Regions from separate parts of the Paenibacillus sp. JCM 9796 genome, predicted to be linked through region 1. Evidence: riboswitches for the same ligand, from Rfam matches in the RefSeq annotation. Region 1 holds a riboswitch; each other region holds the start of a gene.

Region 1 (4,679 bases):
GCCCTGCGGCTTCTTCGCGAACTCTTCGGCCATCGCTGGCAGCCCGAGCGCTTCCATCTGCGGGATTTGGCTCGGAATCAGGCGGATCGTCAAGCTGACGTTTCCCTTCTGTTGAAAAGCGTTGACACGATACCGGGACACATCCGGTATTCCATAGGAAAAGTCCAGGTCGCCCTTGCTCATAAACGATTGATATTGTTCGTTCGTCATCAGCTCCCGGGCCAGCTCGACCGTGCGGGCAGGCGTCAGCACCTCGCCGTTAACCGGCTTGAGATCGCCGTGAATCCGAAACACGGCCGGCGAATGTACGGTAATATGAATATCTGAAGCTTTCTTCTCATAAGCCAGCTTCAACAAGTCAATTACGCTCAAATCAGACCCCTCAATTTCCCATTTATTATCATTATACGCATAATCCGGGTGATCTGCCATTAAATATTAGTTAATTCGAACTATTTCTTTATAGCGAACGTACATCTATAGAACTATGTATTAGAAATGCTTATGATTCATTCCCGATCACTCTGAATATTTCAGACAGCGTCGTATAACCCGCAGCCGCTTTCGCAAGCCCATCCTTGACAAGCGGGACATAAGACTGGGTCAGCGCATAGGCGCGGTAATCGCTGTCCGGCCTCTTCTGCAGGATCATGGACCGGAGCGTATCGTCGAGCGTCAAGATTTCATGAATCGCCAGCCGTCCCCGATACCCGCTGCGGCCGCATTCTGCGCAGCCTTGGCCCTTCTTCAACGTTCGCGCCTCAAAACCGTGAGCCTCGAACAGCTTCCGTTCATCCTCGGACGGCGAATACGCGACGGAACACGAAGGACAAACTCGCCTCACCAAGCGCTGAGCGACGATGCTGTTGACCGACGAAGAGACGAGGAACGGTTCGACGCCCATATCGATCAGCCGGGTGATGGCGTTCACGGCACTGTTCGTATGCAGCGTACTCAACACCATATGACCGGTCATCGCGGCGCGGACAGCGATCTCCGCCGTTTCCACATCGCGGATTTCCCCGATCATGACGATGTTCGGATCTTGACGAAGAATCGCCCGCAGTCCCCTGGCGAAACTTAAACCGGTTACCGGATTGACCTGAACCTGGTTAATGCCTTGCAGCTGATACTCCACCGGATCCTCAATCGTAATGATGTTGACGTCCTCATGATTAAGCCTCGACAAAGCGGAATACAGCGTGGTCGTCTTCCCGCTTCCCGTCGGCCCCGTAATCAGTACGACACCGTGCGCGCCTTGAATCCCTTTCATAAACAATCCCAAGTTATGCTCCGAAAGCCCGAGCTTCTCGATATCCGTAAGGGCGCTGCCGAGGTCGAGCACCCGCATCACGACCTTCTCGCCGTGAATAGTCGGGAGCGTGGAGATCCGAATATCGACCTTCCGGAATTCAATATCCATCTCCACCCGGCCATCCTGCGGCAGACGTCGTTCGGCGACGTTCAAGTTCGCCATGATCTTGACCCTGGCAATAATGACGCTCTGCATGTGAGGCGGCAGTGAACGCTCCGTACGCATAACGCCGTCCACCCTGTACCTGATGCGAAGACTGTCTTCCTGCGGATCAATGTGAATGTCGCTGGCGCCGATCTGAACCGCTTGAATTATAATCTGATTCACGGTCTTGACAACCGGCGAATCGTCGTCTTCCCGGGTCTGCGGCCTCGCTTCCTCGATCTCCCGGTTCTGCAGGATTTGACTGATCTGCTCGACCGATTCCTGCAAGCCGTAATAACGCTTGATCGCCCGCTGCAGCTCGTCCCGAGCCGCAATAGTCGGTTCGATGCGAAGTCCCGTGCTCATGCGCAGCTCGTCGATGGCGAAATAATCGAGCGGGTCGGCCATCGCCAGAATCAGCTTGTTGCCTTCCGTACGCACCGGGAGCACTTGATGCTGTTCGGCAAGCCGCTGAGGAATAAGATTGATGACCTTCGGATCGATCTTTTGGCGATATAACTGGATGTGAGGGATGCCCAGCTGGAACTCGAGCACTTCGATCAATTGCTGTTCGGTGATGTAGTTGCGGTTAATAAGAAATTCGCCGAGCCGCATCTTCGTTTCCCGCTGTTCCTGCAGAGCCGTCGACAGCTGCTCTGGAGTCAACAGCCCCGCCTCCACGAGCAGGTCGCCGATCCGTTTCCGTAGAGCCACTACGCGTTCCCCCCCGATCCGAATATGTACCCAAGCCCCAAACGATAAAGTCCTTGAAAACAAAAACAACCCGACTTCAAAAAGTCAGGTCGGTTGCGCTAGTTGCTCACAGCTGTCCAAGCGCCCACATGAAGACAGCCGTTCATCGCATCATCTGAAGAAATAATATGAAAATCATGCCCTATCTACTATTATTTAAGCACAATTCATACGAAGTCGTCAATGAAAAATAGACCTTAAAACCTATAATTTCGTCATAATTCGACAAATATAATTCGAGAAACCTACCGCGGCAAATATCCAGGCCAGCAACAGGCCGACATGCGCCCACACCCCGAACGTCCAGGCGATCGGCAGCGCCAATACTAGCGGCCAAACGAACAGCGCCGGCAGCGAATGCGTTACGCCGCGATGCACCCGAATATAGGTCGAGTAACCGCGAACTCTCGCCAATGTATCGAAATCCGGCCGCTTGCGAACCGACCATCGTCGCCGTCAGCATCGCTTGAAACAAAACCGGATCAGCGGACACCTCCGGATGTAGCATGGCCAAGCCCGTCAGCGTCGTCCCGAATAACAGATGGCTACCCGTATCCATCTCGGACACCCCCTGCCGTTTAGGCGGAATGCGTTTCTTTCCCTGCGTCTTGTTCCGCTTCGGTACGGCATTCCTGCTCCCACCGTTCCTGAGCGTTAAACCAATAAAACCATTGCGCCGGATGTTCGCGTATCACGCGTTCCATGAACCGATTCAACAAACGGGTCGCCTCGGAACGGGTGGAACGGCTGAAAGACGAGGATAAGTGAAGCGCCGGTTCAAACGTTAACCGGTGAACAAACCCGCGATCCCGCCGCCCGTAGAACGGAACAAGCGGCGCCTGCTGTTCGATGGCCAGCGTCGAAGCGCCTTGCGGCGTCCGGGTCTGCTTGCCGAAAAACCGTGAGGGCGGGAATGTCGGACGCCAGAAATCGCCTAACAAAAATACGATGCCTCCGTTATGAAGATGCTTCTTCAGTTTACGAAGCAGCTCCAATGACGGCGTTCGATCATAATCAAGCCCGGGACAACCAAGCGCTTGAAATTTTAAATAGAACGGTCTTAGCTCCTCGCTGCCTGCAGTCGCAACCGTCAAGCAATCGTACTTCTGACATAGATACCAATAGTAGTAAAAAAAGTTGCCGCAATGCGGCGTATACACGATCGCACCTCGGCCCAGGCGGAGCGCTTCTTCCAAGCAGGCTTCGCCTTCTACCCGGAAACGTCCGGTTCCGCCGGCCGGCAGACGGTAGGATTCAATCGCTATTTCGTAGAGGGCAAAGACGACATTCTCATAATAACGATAACGAACGCTCTTCAGATCCCGCACCTTGCGATCGGGCAGCAGCTCAAGCATATTGCTCAGGATCCGCTGCCGCAGCCGGACGCCGCCAAGCATATACAAGAGCAGCGCCGCAGCGCGGCAAACGGCAACCATTATACCGAGCGGTACCCGGCCTGTGAATCGAGCGATACGTTGTAACTTTCGTTCGTCCCCGGTGACTTTCGCGATCCATTCATACAAACCGTTGACGCCTCCTCCGCATATAAACGTTTATCTAGACATAAACCGCTTTTGATACCGTTTCGTCACACGGTCCTTCTCCAGAACGATGAAGAAGTCTACCGTATCGAACAACGCATCGTAAGCCGGCTCGCCGCCGATTTCGGCGCCCAGCCATTGATAACCTTTCATCAGCGGCGGCAGCTTGCGGAAAATATCTTTATCGCTCAGCTCGCTCTCAATGAGCTGCAGTCCGGCGATCCGATGGGAGTCCAGCGGCCGGACGCCGAATCGGTCGGTGATGACTTGCTTTCGCCGCAGCAGCGTATACATTTCGTTCACGTCGGCGATCGTTGTCAGATGCATGCTGGCACAGCCGATCATATAGCGATAGTCGTTAAGCGTCATATAATCGGCGATCCCTTCCCACAACAGCTGAATCGCCCGCCCGCCGCGATAAGCGGGATCGATGCAGCTGCGGCCGAGCTCGAGCGTTTGGCTTTTGGAAGTGTGGAACCCGGACAGATCGAACTCTGTCTCCGAATAAAAGCCAATATGACGGACCGCCCTTTGGCCCGGCAGCAGCCTGTACGTGCCGACGACCTCATCCGTATCGACGTTCTTCACGATCAAATGATCGCAATAGGCATCGTACGCATCTTGTTCCAGACCGCTATCCGTGCGCAGCCGCATGTTTTTTTCCTCTTCTACGAAAACCCGGTACCTAAGACGCAATGCTTGTTCCACTTCGCCGTCGCCTGCCGCCAGTCTAACGGTCAGCCTGGAGGGATCTAATGACGTTTGAGTAGCCGTTGGGATCATCGAGAACACGCCTCTCTACAGGTAAGTTGCCTTACACTCTTAGGTTAGCAGACGTTTATTAAGAAGACGTTTGGCGGTTGTAAAGCTTTTGTAAGGATTCGTCAGGCTGTCCATAACAAATAACGGAGCCGCATCTAATGCGA
Region 2 (4,679 bases), 2.7 Mb from region 1:
ACAACGTAGATTTACCGACATTCGGCAAACCGACGATTCCACAAGAAAGACTCATATATAAACAGCTCCTTATGCTCTGAACGGAATTTCAAATCCTGACATTATATTATATCCCAAAAGTAGGCCCCGTGTCATCTCCCTATGGGAAAAACCCTCCTTCCATTCGGAAAGAGGGCATGGTGACGGGCGCGTTACTGCGGCGGCTGCCCCGAAATACGGCGAAGCTCATTGGCCAGCCTGTGGAACTCCGCCTTGGCCGCCTGATCTTCTGCCGTGAAATAGGAGGCTGATAGAAAGCCGATGATCTTGTTCGCATCCTCCGCGCTAATTCGTGTCTGCGGTTCCGGCGCGGGCTCCGTCACAAGGCTGGCCCGGTACTCGTTCACAACGTCCTGAACGAAGCTCTGGAACGTCTTGCCGAGCAGCCGCAGCGGCTCCTGCGGATCGCTTCTCCTTGCCGGATCCAGCATATAGTGCCCGACGATATCGGTAGCCGGGTTTAGTCCGTACCGGTAACAAGCATACGCAAGGACCCATACGTACCGCTTGTAAGATTCCGTCAAGCTGATCCTGCCTCCGTAACAAAGCTCCACCGCGCCCGCCGCGTCGTTAGCGTCGTCGCCGTAACGCGCGTTATCGGTCGTTACGTTGTACACGACGTGATAGGCAATCTCAGCCGGTCCGGTCAGGAACGGTATGCACTCGATGATCTGTTTATCGTCCACAAACAGATGCGCGGAAGATGACATTTCATTGCGGGTATTTTCAAAATAAGACACATTCGCTGCGGCCGTTGACCCCGGATTTCCCGTATCGTGGGCCACCATAAACCGGCAGCGGGCTAACGCCGTCTTCGGACGCCGCTGGCTCGGCCCCGTCAAATAGCGTGGAATGATCTCATATTTCATAACAAAAGCCACCGTGCTCACCACCCTGCGGACATTTCGGAAGGTCTCGGGCGCTGGGGTCCCCAGCCGATCCGACGAGAATCCTTGCCTTACGATCAGCATATGCGAGCGCCCTGCAAGAAGTCCGTGGCATTGCCGGCCTCTATTTGAATATACGTTTGTTAAAATCGTCCCGTTTCGAACTGAAATGGTTTTCCACTTGCTTTTTCAACACAAACGCCCGCAGCGCATTGGCTTTGTCCGTTGGCATGTCGATGTAACGCGCTCCGTAATAGATTACGGTTTCTCCCGGATCCAACCGTATGATCTCGACTTGGCACGGCATCTCGAAGCCCAGGTCCAGCCGAACGTCGGCCATAGCATGCTTGCTTAACTCAATATCGCTCGGCAAAATAAACCCGAGCCCGCTGATGCTAATATTTCGAACCTCCAGCGCGACATGCTCCTTCAACAGTTGGAGCTCCGCATTCGGTTCGCGGATCGAGAGCAGGTGTCCGTCATGTTTGACGTCGACCCGCGGGTTCTCCCGCTTCTCGGCGAACCGGCTCCGATTCTGAGGGGGGTTGATAACCATCAGCGCTCCTTGATCTTTAGCTACGACCGTCGATTGGAACGTATAGATTCCGCCGGGTGAATAGACCGTTAATTTAACCGTATCCCCAAGCTCGAACGCCTTGTATTCCGAAATCTCAACTTCAAGAATATCACCCTCGGCATAAGTCAAAATGCCGGTCGAAACGAAATCCCGCTTCTCCACCGCCACCCGGCTGTTCAGCAGTATTCCGCTTGGGCTTCTATACGTTTCGTGGGTAAACTCGTAGGATATTTTTTCACTCGTAACGGACTTCATCACCTTCGTTACCACCTTTCGCTCTCATGTCGTCGTAAAAAATAAGCTGCATCTCAACATGCGAGACTACAGTCTGTTCACCGGTGCGCCCAATCGGCGGCCAGGCTGTCGTCATCCTCAATAAAGAAGATCTTAGACCCTAAGCTTTGCGTCCTTGCCTTTCGACAAGTTTGTCAAAAAAATGAATGATAACGACTATTTAACTAAACTTCACATCACCGAACTTGGGTACATATGCCCACATCTTGATCTCATTATAGGTGTTTCCTAAATCCCCTTCAAGAATATTCACACTTTTCACAAAAAATTAACAGCGCTTTTCCGTAAAAAAATTATTCACATGTTAACCGTTCTGTGGATAACTTATATATCCACACCCGGACTTGCCCTAAAAGCGCGATTTACCTACAATGGGGATAAGAAATTAATCCTCTTTATCCACATACTTATCCACAGCATGTGAGTAAGAATGCTTGTTCGTTTTTCTTACCCGCAATCGACGAATGACTAATGATGAATGAGGTGTAACGATTGATAGCCATAGAAGAACACGAGTATTTTATGCGGGCGGCAATCGAAGAAGCGCGGAAAGCCGAAGCGATCCGCGAAGTGCCGATCGGAGCGGTCATTGTTCGCGGCAGCGACATTATCGGCCGCGGTCATAACGTTCGGGAAACGGCCAAAGATCCGCTTGCCCACGCCGAACTGATCGCGATTAAACAAGCGAGCGAACAGCTGGACGCCTGGCGGTTGCTGGAATGCCGGCTTTATGTGACCCTTGAGCCGTGTCCGATGTGCGCCGGAGCGATCGTCCAGGCGCGAATTCCGCAAGTGATTTACGCATCCCCGGACCCAAAGGCCGGCTGCGCGGGGACGCTGATGAACCTGCTGCAGGAAGATAGATTTAACCATCGCGTCGACGTGATTCAAGGCGTTCTGCAGGAAGAATGCAGTTCCATGCTCACCCAATTTTTCCGTAGATTAAGGGGGAAGACGTAACCTAATTCCCTTTACAACGCCTATTTACCCATGCTAAAATATAATCGTTTCAGAAGTTCGAGACGTGGCTCAGCTTGGTAGAGCGCTTGGTTCGGGACCAAGAGGTCGCAGGTTCAAATCCTGTCGTCTCGACCATCCTATATGAACTACGAATTGCGGCGTAAACCGCAATTTTTTTATGCCCAAATTCCGATATCCCTCTCTTCTCCCGTTGTTTTCCCTCTCTCCCTTCAGTCTATTTTGTTAGCCCGTTCTCCGGCTTCCCGGCTATCACTGTACCGGCCGGTTATACGACGGATGGCTTGGGGGTCGGCATCGAATTTTTGGGCCGCGCCTTCGATGAAGCAACCTTGATTAAACTGGCCTACGCTTATGAACAGGGCACCCATCACCGGAAGCCTCCCGTTCTGGTTCCTTAAGGCCAGGGTCCTAAATAAAATCCCCTTCGTGCCGCTCTATTTCATACATAGCAGCCCGAAGGGGATTATTCCATATTTTCGACTCTTAGCCAGGGTTCGATTCGTTATTTGGGCCCTGCACTTCAACCTGCACGTCCTGCGGTAGCACTAACGTAACAGACATCTCCGGGTAGACCGAATTCAGGCCGCGGTAGACCGGAGGACGCTTCACCTGCACATACATCGTGTCGCCAACCGTTCGCACCGTGTAGAATTGCTCCTTGTCGACCGTCGGACGGTCTCCTTCCTGTACGCGGGTTCGGTAGGTGCCGAACAGGTGCATGGAACGCTCCGCCGTTTTGTCGATGCGAACCGGTTCGCCGGATGTTTGCACGACCAGCTTTTGGATGGCCGGATTTACCGGTTCCTGCAGTTCGGGCAAATCCGCCGTGACCTCGACTTCGCCTACGAGTTTGCATACTTCATCCGTCACCCCGAGACCGGTCAGCATCGTAAACATGAAACAGCCGGCGAACAACACCCCGACGAACAGGACGCTCATCCAATCATACCGGATGACCTCGCTCTCTTTCTTGGCGATGAACACATACGCGAGGATCTCCAGGCCAAGCAGCACAAGGACAATCGGCCACCAGCGGATGAAGCTGGTGAATGCGCCAAGTCCCTGCCATTGCGATAAGAACAGGAGGACTCCGAAGCCGATCAGCGTGAGCCCCATCGACAACGTGCCTACGCGCCATTTTCTCAATCTACTCCCCCCGCTTCCCTTTCTTGCCGCCCCATAATAGGCGTATCCCCCCGCCAATCAGCAGTACCGAAACGATAAAGGTTTGAAAATAGGTATGGTACCAGTTCAACACCCGCGACCGTACTTCTCTCGGCAGCCAAAGATCAAGCATATTCAACAGCACCTGATCCAGCAAATAATACAAACCCAGACCAAGCAATCCGATTCCGATCCAACGCTGCCGGTGGACGAGCCAATCCACGATGGGTGCATCCGTCAACGGCTCCCTGCCGGATTTCGAGATCTGCTGCAGCGCGTCGAAGAAGCTGTAAAACCATAGAATCGGAATCAAGAACAAAAATAACGACAACCGGAGCGCATCCATAAAATAAACGCTGAACAGAAAAGCCGCCATCAGCTGCAATCCCCGTTTTTGCAGGCCCAGGTACATATGTCCCGCTCCCGGAAACATGGACAGCAGCATCGCAATCGTTTTGTTTTTCTTGCCCGATTCGCGGCCGTCCTGAAAATCTTCGAATATCGTCCGATCAACCAGCGTCTCGCCCCGCTGCTTCCGGTGTAACTGCTGGACGCAGTCGAATAACCCATAGAGCCAAATAATCGGCAGCCCGCCCAGCAGGACCAGGAAATCATCCTGATTCGTCATCGCGGTTAAAAAAACCGTTACAACCCCCAGACCGAAGAACAACGCCAGGAACGCGAGACCGCGCTGCATCAGCCCGAGCTGGAAGTGTCCGAGTCCCGGAAGGAAGGAT
Region 3 (4,679 bases), 1.9 Mb from region 1:
ATCTACAGGTAACTTCTCTTACCTTTGGTATGGAAGGAAATATAATCGTTGGCAGCTACAAACAAAAAGGGGTTATTTATCAAATGGATCTGCAACAGAAACAGTTGGTTGAGGTGAATATTCCAGATCTTGTTGAAGATGCAGCATCGTATATTGCACAGAACCCAACGAATACCAAAGAACTTGTTTTCGCCACTTTTAATCTGGATGTATATATATCCTTGGATGAAGGGATGAACTGGAGGAAAATTGCGGATAAAGGAAAAGGGGTTTAAGAATAACAGTGAAACGTAATCGAAGATGGATTCAAATTGTTGTATTGTCGGTCGTATTGGTAATTGGAGCTTATACAATTGGATCAGCGTTATTTAGATCAGATTCTTCCGTAAAAATTGGCTCAAAAGCCCCCGAGTTTAAGCTTTTTGGTTTGGATCAACAGGTTCATCAATTAGCAGACTATGAAGGGAAAGCACTGGTAATCAATTTTTGGGGTACGTTTTGTCCGCCATGTGTGAACGAGATGCCGGCTCTGCAAAAACAATATGATCAATGGAAAGACGACAATGTGGTAGTGCTTGGCATTAACTTAAGTGAAAGCCGGGTTACAGTACAAAGTTTTATTGATCGATACGCGATTACGTTTCCGATCATTATCGACAACGACAACGAAATCCGAAACAAATATAATGTTATGTCTTATCCCACGACGTTTTTCGTAGATTCATCTGGCGTGATCAAAGATAAATTTATTGGTGAGATGAAAGAACAAGATATCCTCATCCGGATAAATCGATTATTACAATAATTGCTTCGTGAGCAGTTTATGATCAGGAGGCTGCAATGGATAAATTATTCAACAAATATTATGATCGGTTGATGCAGCCGCTAGAAACAAAAATATTCGGCCGGATAAGAAAACAGCTTCTTTCTAAGGCGAAAGGAAAAGTGCTGGAAATTGGCTCAGGTACGGGTATTAACTTTTTGTACTATGAGTTTGCAGATCAAGTCATTGCAATAGAGCCAGATCCAATGATGTTGGAGCAATCCCTAATTAAAGCACGTGAAGCTACAGTTCCGATCGAAGTGGTACCGGGAGATGCCCAAAAACTACCGTATCCAACCAATTCGTTCGATTCAATCGTTGGAACACTAGTATTATGTACGATACCTGACCCGGCGAAAGCTCTGGCCGAAATCCATAGAGTATGCAAGCCTGAAGGAACGATTTTAATTTTTGAACACGTAAGGTTAAATCATCTGGTCCTTGGTAAAATACAAGACTGGTTAACGCCCGTTTGGAAACGATTATGTGTTGGTTGTCATTTAAACCGCAATACACTTGAAACCGTTGAACAAGCAGGTTTCAGAGTGGTGCAAACGACGTCGATGTGTAGGGAACTGTTCCTAGTAATTGAAGCAAGAATAAAATAAATTGGAAATGTGAGACTGCGGTGAACGATAAAGCGGCAGTTATTCTGGAAATAAAATAGACTGCTTTTATGTATCCGCGAAACACTACGTTATGTAGTTTATAATAGATGCTTGTCAAGGTTCGATGTGTGATGAAAGCATAACTGCCAAATCTATTTAACGGATTTTGGGGGGTGAATAGTTAATGTACTCCTTTTTTAGTAAAATTAGCGCCTTCCTTAGCGAACCATTCGTTAACGCGGCGAACACTGATATCGCCTTTCTTGCGGCGCTGTTTCTCGGTTTTGTTGGTTCGGTTGCTCCTTGTCAAATGTCAGCGAACGTTGCGGCTATTACTTACTTTGGGCAGCGTCAAGCGCAAGCAAGGTTGTCGTGGCCCGAAACGTTCATGTATTTATTAGGGAAGATGATTGTATTCAGTATTTTCGGTGCTTTGTTTTGGTTTTTCGGTCAAAAGATATCCACTGACATGATCCCTTTATATTCTTTTGCAAGAAAGCTGCTTGGGCCGTTATTGATTTTAATCGGATTGTTTTTGCTTGGCTGGATTCGGCTTCCTTTTCAACTTGGGGCTCGAGTGGCAGGATTTTTTGAAAAATTGGCCGATCGAACCGGAGGAAGGAGCGGAGCCTTTCTAATGGGGATTGCATTTTCGCTAGGATTTTGTCCAACAATGTTTGTTTTGTTCTTCGGTTCGCTTATGCCTTTGGCATTGCAATCAACATATGGCGTAGTGTTGCCATCTGTTTTTGCAATCGGTACCGCAATGCCGTTTTTACTAATTGCCGGGTTTGCTGTAGGTTTCGGGTTAGATCGAGTCATTGTTAAGCGTGCCAAAAGGTGGGGGTTGTGGATACAAAAACTTGCGGGTGTGTTATTTATAGTGCTGGGCATAAGCGATACCTTGACATATTGGACTCTAATGTAAATCATGGGAGGTGCCAACGGAAAAATAATGCAGAGTGAGAGCCACGAGTAGTTGATTAGACCTATTGTGTGATCAAGAAATTTTTCGCGAACTTACAATTTGTGACGCTTCTATAGTTTATCCTGTATCATTCGATATGAAATGATATAGAATCGACAAATATCAACACATTTAAACACGTGGGACTTAGGGCGGTGCCAGAAAAATAAAAATTATGGTATTATAAGGCTATGATTTGGAAGAAATAATAGGAAAAATGGCAAACCAGATCGAAAGGCTGGGACGCAAAGCCACGGGTCTTCTGCACTATTGCAATGATCGCCGGGTTACCCTCACAAATCTCACATCTACGAAAAACTAGACACGGCCGTTTGAGGGTACGTGTCTTTTTGTCGTGATTCTAGAATGAATACGAGGTGATGATATATGGAGGAGCGTGTACGCTATGCTGCAAAAGTTGAAGAAGTCATGCGCTGGCAAGAAAGCAGGATACAAGTATTGCTGGTGGACAGCGACCCCGTATGGCAACAACGGTTGACGGCGTTGATCGATGCTGAGCCGGATATGAGTATATCTCATATTGCAACAAACAAAGAATCGGCTATTCGAGCCAGTATGCAATTGGATTTAGACGTAATGATTCATGACCCGGTGTTACATTCGTCGCAACAGGATGGATTGGATACAATTGCCGAAGTGTTGAAGATCAAATCACTGCCAATCATTATCTTGACTTCACTCTACCAGCCCGAGATCATTGTGGATGCAATGCTGGCCGGAGCGATCAATTATATTACCAAGATCAATTATGTGGATGTCGCAAGTGCCGTCAGGGAAGCGTATCAAGGGCAATCCTCCCTTCACGCCGATGTTGCATCCATCATCCGTAATGAAATTGGACTTGTTAAGCGAAGGGAATTGCATCGAATGCTGACTCCTACTGAAAAAGAAATCTTGCAGTTGATCGGTTGGGGCTATACACAACCGGTAGTTAGAGAATTGCTCGGAATCACGTCTAACACAATGAAGACGCATGTTCGCAATATCATTCGCAAATTCGACGTATCTTCCATTCGCGAAGCAGCGGAAAAAGCGAAACGTAGGCGCTTGTACGATCAACTAGATCGCATCACCTGTTAGCGATTCGTTTCCGATTCGAGCCGTTTCGCGATGGTTTGACAACCAATGATCTGTTGGTATGAGGGAAAAATCACCCTCCTCTTTCGAATGTATTATTGGTAAAATGTGGACAAATGCAGGTATCTACAGAGGAATTTTATTACCAAGTTTGTAGGAGGTGAGAATCAAAAATTGACTTAAGTTGCGAAAAATGGCATCCTTACTGCTTCCTCCACTTTACTAGAGAAGGGACGATGATAATGAAAACGGAGCGTGAACAACCTATAATCATGACGATTAACAGGCAGGCTGGCGGAACAATTTCAGGCAGCATGCACAGCAAGGAGGGAATTGTGATGACGCTGACCCAGCACCCCGTCCCCTATGAGAAAGTAGAATTATGGCTGAAGTCTTACAAGGACTGGAAGGCGAGACTGAAGTACATGCAGTCAGAACTGTCCTACATCCCTGAATTAACGCGTACGCTACAAATGGTTGCGGCTCACAGCAGCGGCAGAAAACAGGAAACGGTTTTACGGACGGTTATACGACGTATCGAAATCACCGAACATGAAATCCCGTTGCTGCTATCCAGAATCGGTTTGATCGACTATGCTTTCTCGGCTCTCACCCCGGAAGAAAGCTTGTTCATTCGGTTACGATATATGGATCAACTGGCGCTTTCAGACGCCATGAGCCGCCTAGCACTTTCCCGCCGCGCGTACTTCTACCTTCGAAAGCGAACATTGCACAAAATCTATATGAAAATCAAAGATCGGGCGGTTTTGTTGGATTTGGATTCGTCCCAAAATGATTGACCGGTTTCAGAAGATGCATATGCGCATCTTCTTTTTTTGCGTCCATTTTTCATTTTAATACGTTTTTATTCGTTACGTCCAATCCCAGTAAATACGATTAATGTCTCGCCAATTGATTCAATGAGTATTGAGGAGATTATAACACATACATTGGATACTGAGAATAGCGAATCTATCGAATGTTCATTTGACTTACTCTGCCTTATAAGCTGAAAGAATAAGGTGGTGGAAATGTGAACTCAATTCGGGATTCGTTAGGTCAGCGCATTCGCACATTGCGGGAACAATACGGATGGACGCAAGAGCAGCTTGCAGAGCGGGCAGACCTCCATCCTAATTATATCGGACAAATTGAACGCGGGCTAAAGAACGTTTCATTGGAT
Region 4 (4,679 bases), 2.2 Mb from region 1:
TTGAACAGCACCCGGTTGGGAAGGCCTGTTAAATGGTCGTAATAGGCAAGATGCTGAATTTCACGAAACATGTAGTGAAGTCTCTCGGCCATGATCCGGTAATTCGCAATGAGAATCGTAATTTCGGTCAATAGGCTGCTGGGCCAATGAACGGCGTTTTTCTCCAATATTTTATTGGGTAAGTCCGTTGTCGTATGCGCTAACCGAATGATCGGCCTTACGATCGAACGGCTGATGAAGAAGGACGTAATGATTGCGATCAGTCCGCAAATCAACAGGATCGTAAGTGTTTTGATATAGGACTTGTACAATCCGTTCTGATAAGGCGCAAACGACGATTCCACGATGACGGTCCAGTCCCCAAGGCCTGATAACGGCGTGATCTTGATGTATGACGAGTTTCCCCACCGTTTCATCGGATTTTTGATATTTTTGGGGAGCCAATAGTAGAAGCCGTCCTTCAAGTCGTGAATCTCGCCGTCTTTTTTCCAGTCATATTCCTGCATAACGGCATTCGCGGAACGGGTGCTGGCGATCACGTGCCGGTTGCGGTCCACGATGGTAACATGGATGTTCGTATATGTTGTGAGTGCTTGAATTCTTTGGCTAATATAACCGAGATCCAGGGCCCCGCCGGCAATGCCCTGGAACTGCCGGCCGCTCATGATCGGAGCGCTGATATTTACGACGGGTTCGGACACGCCGCCTCTTCCAGCGAAAACATCGGAAATGACAAGCTGTAAGCTTTCTTTGTTTTGCATAAAGTACAGCCTGTCCGAGAAGTTCAAACCGAGCGTAGGTTGGCCGTTCATATTATGTAAGGGATAGAAGGTTACGGTTGTTCCTGCAGCATTGGTGATGAACATATTATGAAAATCAGGAAAAATTTGTTTAAAATGAGCAGTAAGCCTCTGCAGAGCCTCTGCATCGTTCAGATCAGTTTCAGCCGCGAGATTGGAAAATTGCTCGACAGCCGACACATGAACGTTTCTCCAGTTGCTGATATCGTTCTCAATGATTTCCGATTGGCGTTCCGCCGCTTCCTGAATCGCCGCATCGGTTTTCTTAATCTCCTCTCGGCTCACCATGATCATGACAAGCAGCAGGGGAAAGACGATTAAGGCGACAAAAATGTTAAAAAGAATATCGTACAAAGAACGGGACGTTTTTTTGGAGGTTCGACCGGTCCCCATGGGAGCCCTCAAATAAGTGAGGATAAGGCTTGCAATCAAAGCATTTAAAATACTGTTGACAGCATCCTTAAGCATAACTGTCAACGTAGCCGTAGCGTCCATCTGCAATCCATAATGATAGGATAACCAGATCATCGGCATGCCCAGCAGGATCCAGAACAACGCGACCAGGAAGACGAAGTTGCTGATCTTCTGCCGGTAGAAGAGGCCGACGAATATCGTCTCTGCAATAAAGACCAGCATAGCATACGGATGATTCCATAAAATTAAGGTAGCGCTGCTTGCGAGAATAGACCCGATCAATCCCCATTTAAATCCATAGAGCTTCATGATGAGCCATACAAAGATGCTGCCGAATATAAAGTCGACTCCATAAAATAGAGACAGGTTCATGATGTTTCCCAAACAAGCTAAGACCAGCAACAGGACCAGGTAAAAGAATGAAACGACAGGTGAAGAAGTTCTTGTAAACAAAATAGCTGCTCCCATCCACGATAGTTTTGATCCATACCTTGTGAATGACAAACCGCCCACTAAGCAAAAAACACTACCGAAAGGTAGTGTCTTAAATTGCAACCCAGCCATCATCGCAGAAACTGCGGAAGACCTGTGGCTTTGCGTCCCCGCCTTTCGAACGAGTTTGCCGTAGGTATTTAGTTCTATATCATTTAAAAATAAACGATCTGTCGTATTTTGTCAAAAATATTTGAAGATTTTCACGATTTTTGCTAGTTCCCCCTCAAATTTGCAAGTGAAGCAGAATACTATAGAAGATCCGGCTGATCCACCTCCAAATCGCGCATCGGGTTTCCAATAAAGGAGGAGAAGTTTCATGTTTAAACGATTTGACAAGTTATACGGTATTGACTTAGGAACGTCAAACACGGTGATCTTCGAGCAGGGTAAAGGCATCGTGCTGAGCGAACCGTCTGTAGTCGCCTTTCATCAAAGCACCGGCGAATTGCTGGCCGTAGGCGCGGAGGCGCAAGCGATGATCGGACGAGCTCCCGCTCATGTCGACATCACCTATCCCTTGAGGAATGGCGTCATCGCCAATTTCGATCTGACCAGCAGCATGCTTCAGCATTTTATCAAAAAAATACAAGGCCGCTCGTCTTTGCTGCGAAGCTCTCAAGTATATATTTCCGTGCCTTGCGGCATTACCAATGTGCAAAAGCGGGCCGTTGAAGAAACGATCGTCCATAAGGGAGCCAAACGGGCGATTGCGGTCGAGGAACCGCTGGCTGCTGCGCTCGGGGCAGGACTTCCGATTGACGAGCCGATCGGTCATTTGGTGCTCGATATTGGCGGAGGCAGCTGTCAAGTGGCCATCTTGTCGCTCGGGGGCATTGTGGCCAGCCATACGGTGAACCGGGCGGGGATGTCTCTTGACCTAGATATTATGGATTATGTGAAACGGCAGTACAACCTGGAGATCGGGGAACGAACGGCCGAAGAAATCAAGAAACAAATCGGAACGGCCCGTGCTTCCTCCGAAGAACGTACTCTCGGCATTAAGGGGCGGGATGTGATTAACGGATTGCCCCGTTCGATCCAGTTGAGCTCCCGGGAAATATACACGGTGGTGGATGATTTCCTGCAGCTGCTGGTCGAAGCTATTCGCGCGACGTTGGAGCGGTGCCCGCCCGAGCTTGCCGGGGATGTGGTGGAGCAGGGGATTCTGCTGTGCGGAGGCGGCGCTCTGCTGGAAGGAATTGATGAACGGATCCGCGAGGAGACCGGGGTTCCCGTACATATTGCCGAGCATCCGCTTGAATGTACCGCTCTCGGCACCGGCATGATGCTCGGCGCGCACAACAGCAAGCGCGTACCGGCGTGGCGGGAGGCCAAACCGGAATCGGCGGTGCAGCAGGATGCGGGCCAGCAAGCCGAAATGTAAGGAAGCTGTGAACAGTCCATGGGGCGGCTGCCGGTCGGCGGCAACACGATCGTCCGCATCCATGACAAGGAAATGACCTGCGTTATTCACAGGCTTATACACATTACTAACAGGCTATCTCATCTTCCTGTGCATAGGTTTTAGTACATTCATTAACATATCCACAACCGAGGTTATACACAGGTTAAAAGAGAGTCGGTTATCCCGGGCGGAAGTCGCCGGGACCGGATAGATCGAGCAAGCGACCGTTCCCGGTCTGTATCGGGGAGCGGTCGCTTGTTCGGTTCATGGCGTCTGCGGAAGCCCGAAGGCGTCGGCCAGCAGACGGTAGGAGTGTACGCGTGCGCCGAAGTTGTGAATCGGGGAGACGATCATCAGTTCATCGGTGCCGTACCGCTCGGCAAAATCGAGCAGTTGGGCCTTGACGCGGTCGGGCGTGCCTACGAAGCGGCGCTCACGGGCCCCGCGAATGCGCAGCAGGTCGTATTCCGTATACGGATAGTCCATAGCCGTCTGTACGGAAGGGAAGGCATGCTGGTCGAGGCCGCTGCCCAAGCGAAGGAAGAACAGATCCGAGCTTGTCGCCAACCGGTTCGCTTCGTCCTCCGTATCGGCGCATACGACCAGGACCGCAGCAAGGGCTCGCGGACGATCGTTCAAGCCCGACGGTTGAAAGTGCTCCCGGTAATACCGGATCGCCGCTTCCCCGCCGGGCGCGCCGAAGAACTGCGCGAATCCGTAGGCAGTCCCCTGTTGGGCCGCGATTTTGGCGCTCTCATCGCTTGAACCGAGCAGCCACAAGTCGGGAGCGGTTGCGATCGAAGGCGCCGCCTGCAATTTGGCGTACGGATGATCGGGAGGCAGCGATTCGTATAAGAACCCCGTTAAATCGGCGACTTGCTGGGGATAGCGGTCCGTGTCTACATATTTATGCTCCTGCAGCGCTCGCGTCGCCAGCGGCATGCCTCCCGGTGCGCGGCCGAGTCCGAGATCGATGCGGTTCGGATGAAGCGCCTCAAGCAGCTTGAAGTTTTCCGCCACTTTATAAGAGCTGTAATGAGGCAGCATCACGCCGCCCGAGCCCACACGGATGCGCGAGGTCGCCGCGGCCAGGTGAGCGATCAGCACCTCCGGACTGGAGAAGGCCAGCATCCTGCTGCCGTGATGCTCGGATACCCAGTATCGGGCATAGCCGAGCCGGTCCGCTTCTTGCGCCAGCCGCGTCGTTTCCTTCAACGCATCCGCGGCGGTTTGTCCTTCGCCGACTTGGCATTGATCCAAAATTCCGAGTTTCATGGTTCGCACCTCCGATTCATGTTCTAAATCTAAGAGTAATGAATTCACTATATTTTAGCAAGCGATGTATTTTTAATAAGTAAATGCGAACCATTGCCGGGGGACCGCGCAGTAGTGCGACCCGGTGAAACCTGCTATAATGTGGATGAAACCGAGGTGATGGATATGGTCAAGAAAAAACGGCCGACATCCGCCGCTCAGCCGGCTACTTCCGATAAACCGGCCACGTTGAAGGATCTTCTGAATCCGGATATCGTGAACAAGCTGAAGGCGCAGGCGGACGATATGAA

What was found. Region 1 has a riboswitch for cyclic di-GMP ahead of ACZ439_RS00485 (GspE/PulE family protein). Riboswitches for the same ligand answer to the same signal wherever they lie in the genome.
Region 2: linked by a shared signal. The riboswitch ahead of ACZ439_RS13655 (PilZ domain-containing protein) and the one ahead of ACZ439_RS00485 (GspE/PulE family protein) in region 1 are both predicted to bind cyclic di-GMP.
Region 3: linked by a shared signal. The riboswitch ahead of ACZ439_RS09550 (response regulator) and the one ahead of ACZ439_RS00485 (GspE/PulE family protein) in region 1 are both predicted to bind cyclic di-GMP.
Region 4: linked by a shared signal. The riboswitch ahead of ACZ439_RS10740 (EAL domain-containing protein) and the one ahead of ACZ439_RS00485 (GspE/PulE family protein) in region 1 are both predicted to bind cyclic di-GMP.

Annotation. Positions count from the first base shown of each region.
Region 1 covers NZ_AP043723.1:97,445-102,123, forward strand. Annotated here, with positions in the region: gene ACZ439_RS00480 (type IV pilus twitching motility protein PilT) at 1-372, opposite strand, end outside; gene ACZ439_RS00485 (GspE/PulE family protein) at 503-2,173, opposite strand; cyclic di-GMP riboswitch class II at 2,254-2,335, opposite strand; gene ACZ439_RS00490 (metal-dependent hydrolase) at 2,417-2,626, opposite strand; gene ACZ439_RS00495 (lysophospholipid acyltransferase family protein) at 2,791-3,735, opposite strand; gene ACZ439_RS00500 (GNAT family N-acetyltransferase) at 3,766-4,536, opposite strand.
Region 2 covers NZ_AP043723.1:2,821,568-2,826,246, reverse strand. Annotated here, with positions in the region: gene ychF (redox-regulated ATPase YchF) at 1-55, opposite strand, end outside; gene ACZ439_RS13660 (peptidoglycan recognition protein family protein) at 192-908, opposite strand; gene ACZ439_RS13655 (PilZ domain-containing protein) at 1,051-1,758, opposite strand; cyclic di-GMP riboswitch class I at 1,851-1,943, opposite strand; gene tadA (tRNA adenosine(34) deaminase TadA) at 2,320-2,757, shown strand; tRNA gene ACZ439_RS13645 (tRNA-Pro) at 2,816-2,892, shown strand; partial or broken gene ACZ439_RS13640 (amidase family protein) at 3,003-3,176, shown strand; gene ACZ439_RS13635 (LiaI-LiaF-like domain-containing protein) at 3,262-3,924, opposite strand; gene ACZ439_RS13630 (hypothetical protein) at 3,926-4,679, opposite strand, start outside.
Region 3 covers NZ_AP043723.1:2,003,046-2,007,724, reverse strand. Annotated here, with positions in the region: gene ACZ439_RS09570 (F510_1955 family glycosylhydrolase) at 1-275, shown strand, start outside; gene resA (thiol-disulfide oxidoreductase ResA) at 284-805, shown strand; gene ACZ439_RS09560 (class I SAM-dependent methyltransferase) at 841-1,431, shown strand; gene ACZ439_RS09555 (urease accessory protein UreH domain-containing protein) at 1,616-2,359, shown strand; cyclic di-GMP riboswitch class I at 2,608-2,693, shown strand; gene ACZ439_RS09550 (response regulator) at 2,786-3,499, shown strand; gene ACZ439_RS09545 (hypothetical protein) at 3,739-4,296, shown strand; gene ACZ439_RS09540 (helix-turn-helix domain-containing protein) at 4,530-4,679, shown strand, end outside.
Region 4 covers NZ_AP043723.1:2,250,017-2,254,695, reverse strand. Annotated here, with positions in the region: gene ACZ439_RS10740 (EAL domain-containing protein) at 1-1,667, opposite strand, end outside; cyclic di-GMP riboswitch class I at 1,762-1,848, opposite strand; gene mreB (rod shape-determining protein) at 2,026-3,093, shown strand; gene ACZ439_RS10730 (LLM class flavin-dependent oxidoreductase) at 3,379-4,389, opposite strand; gene ACZ439_RS10725 (YqkE family protein) at 4,555-4,679, shown strand, end outside.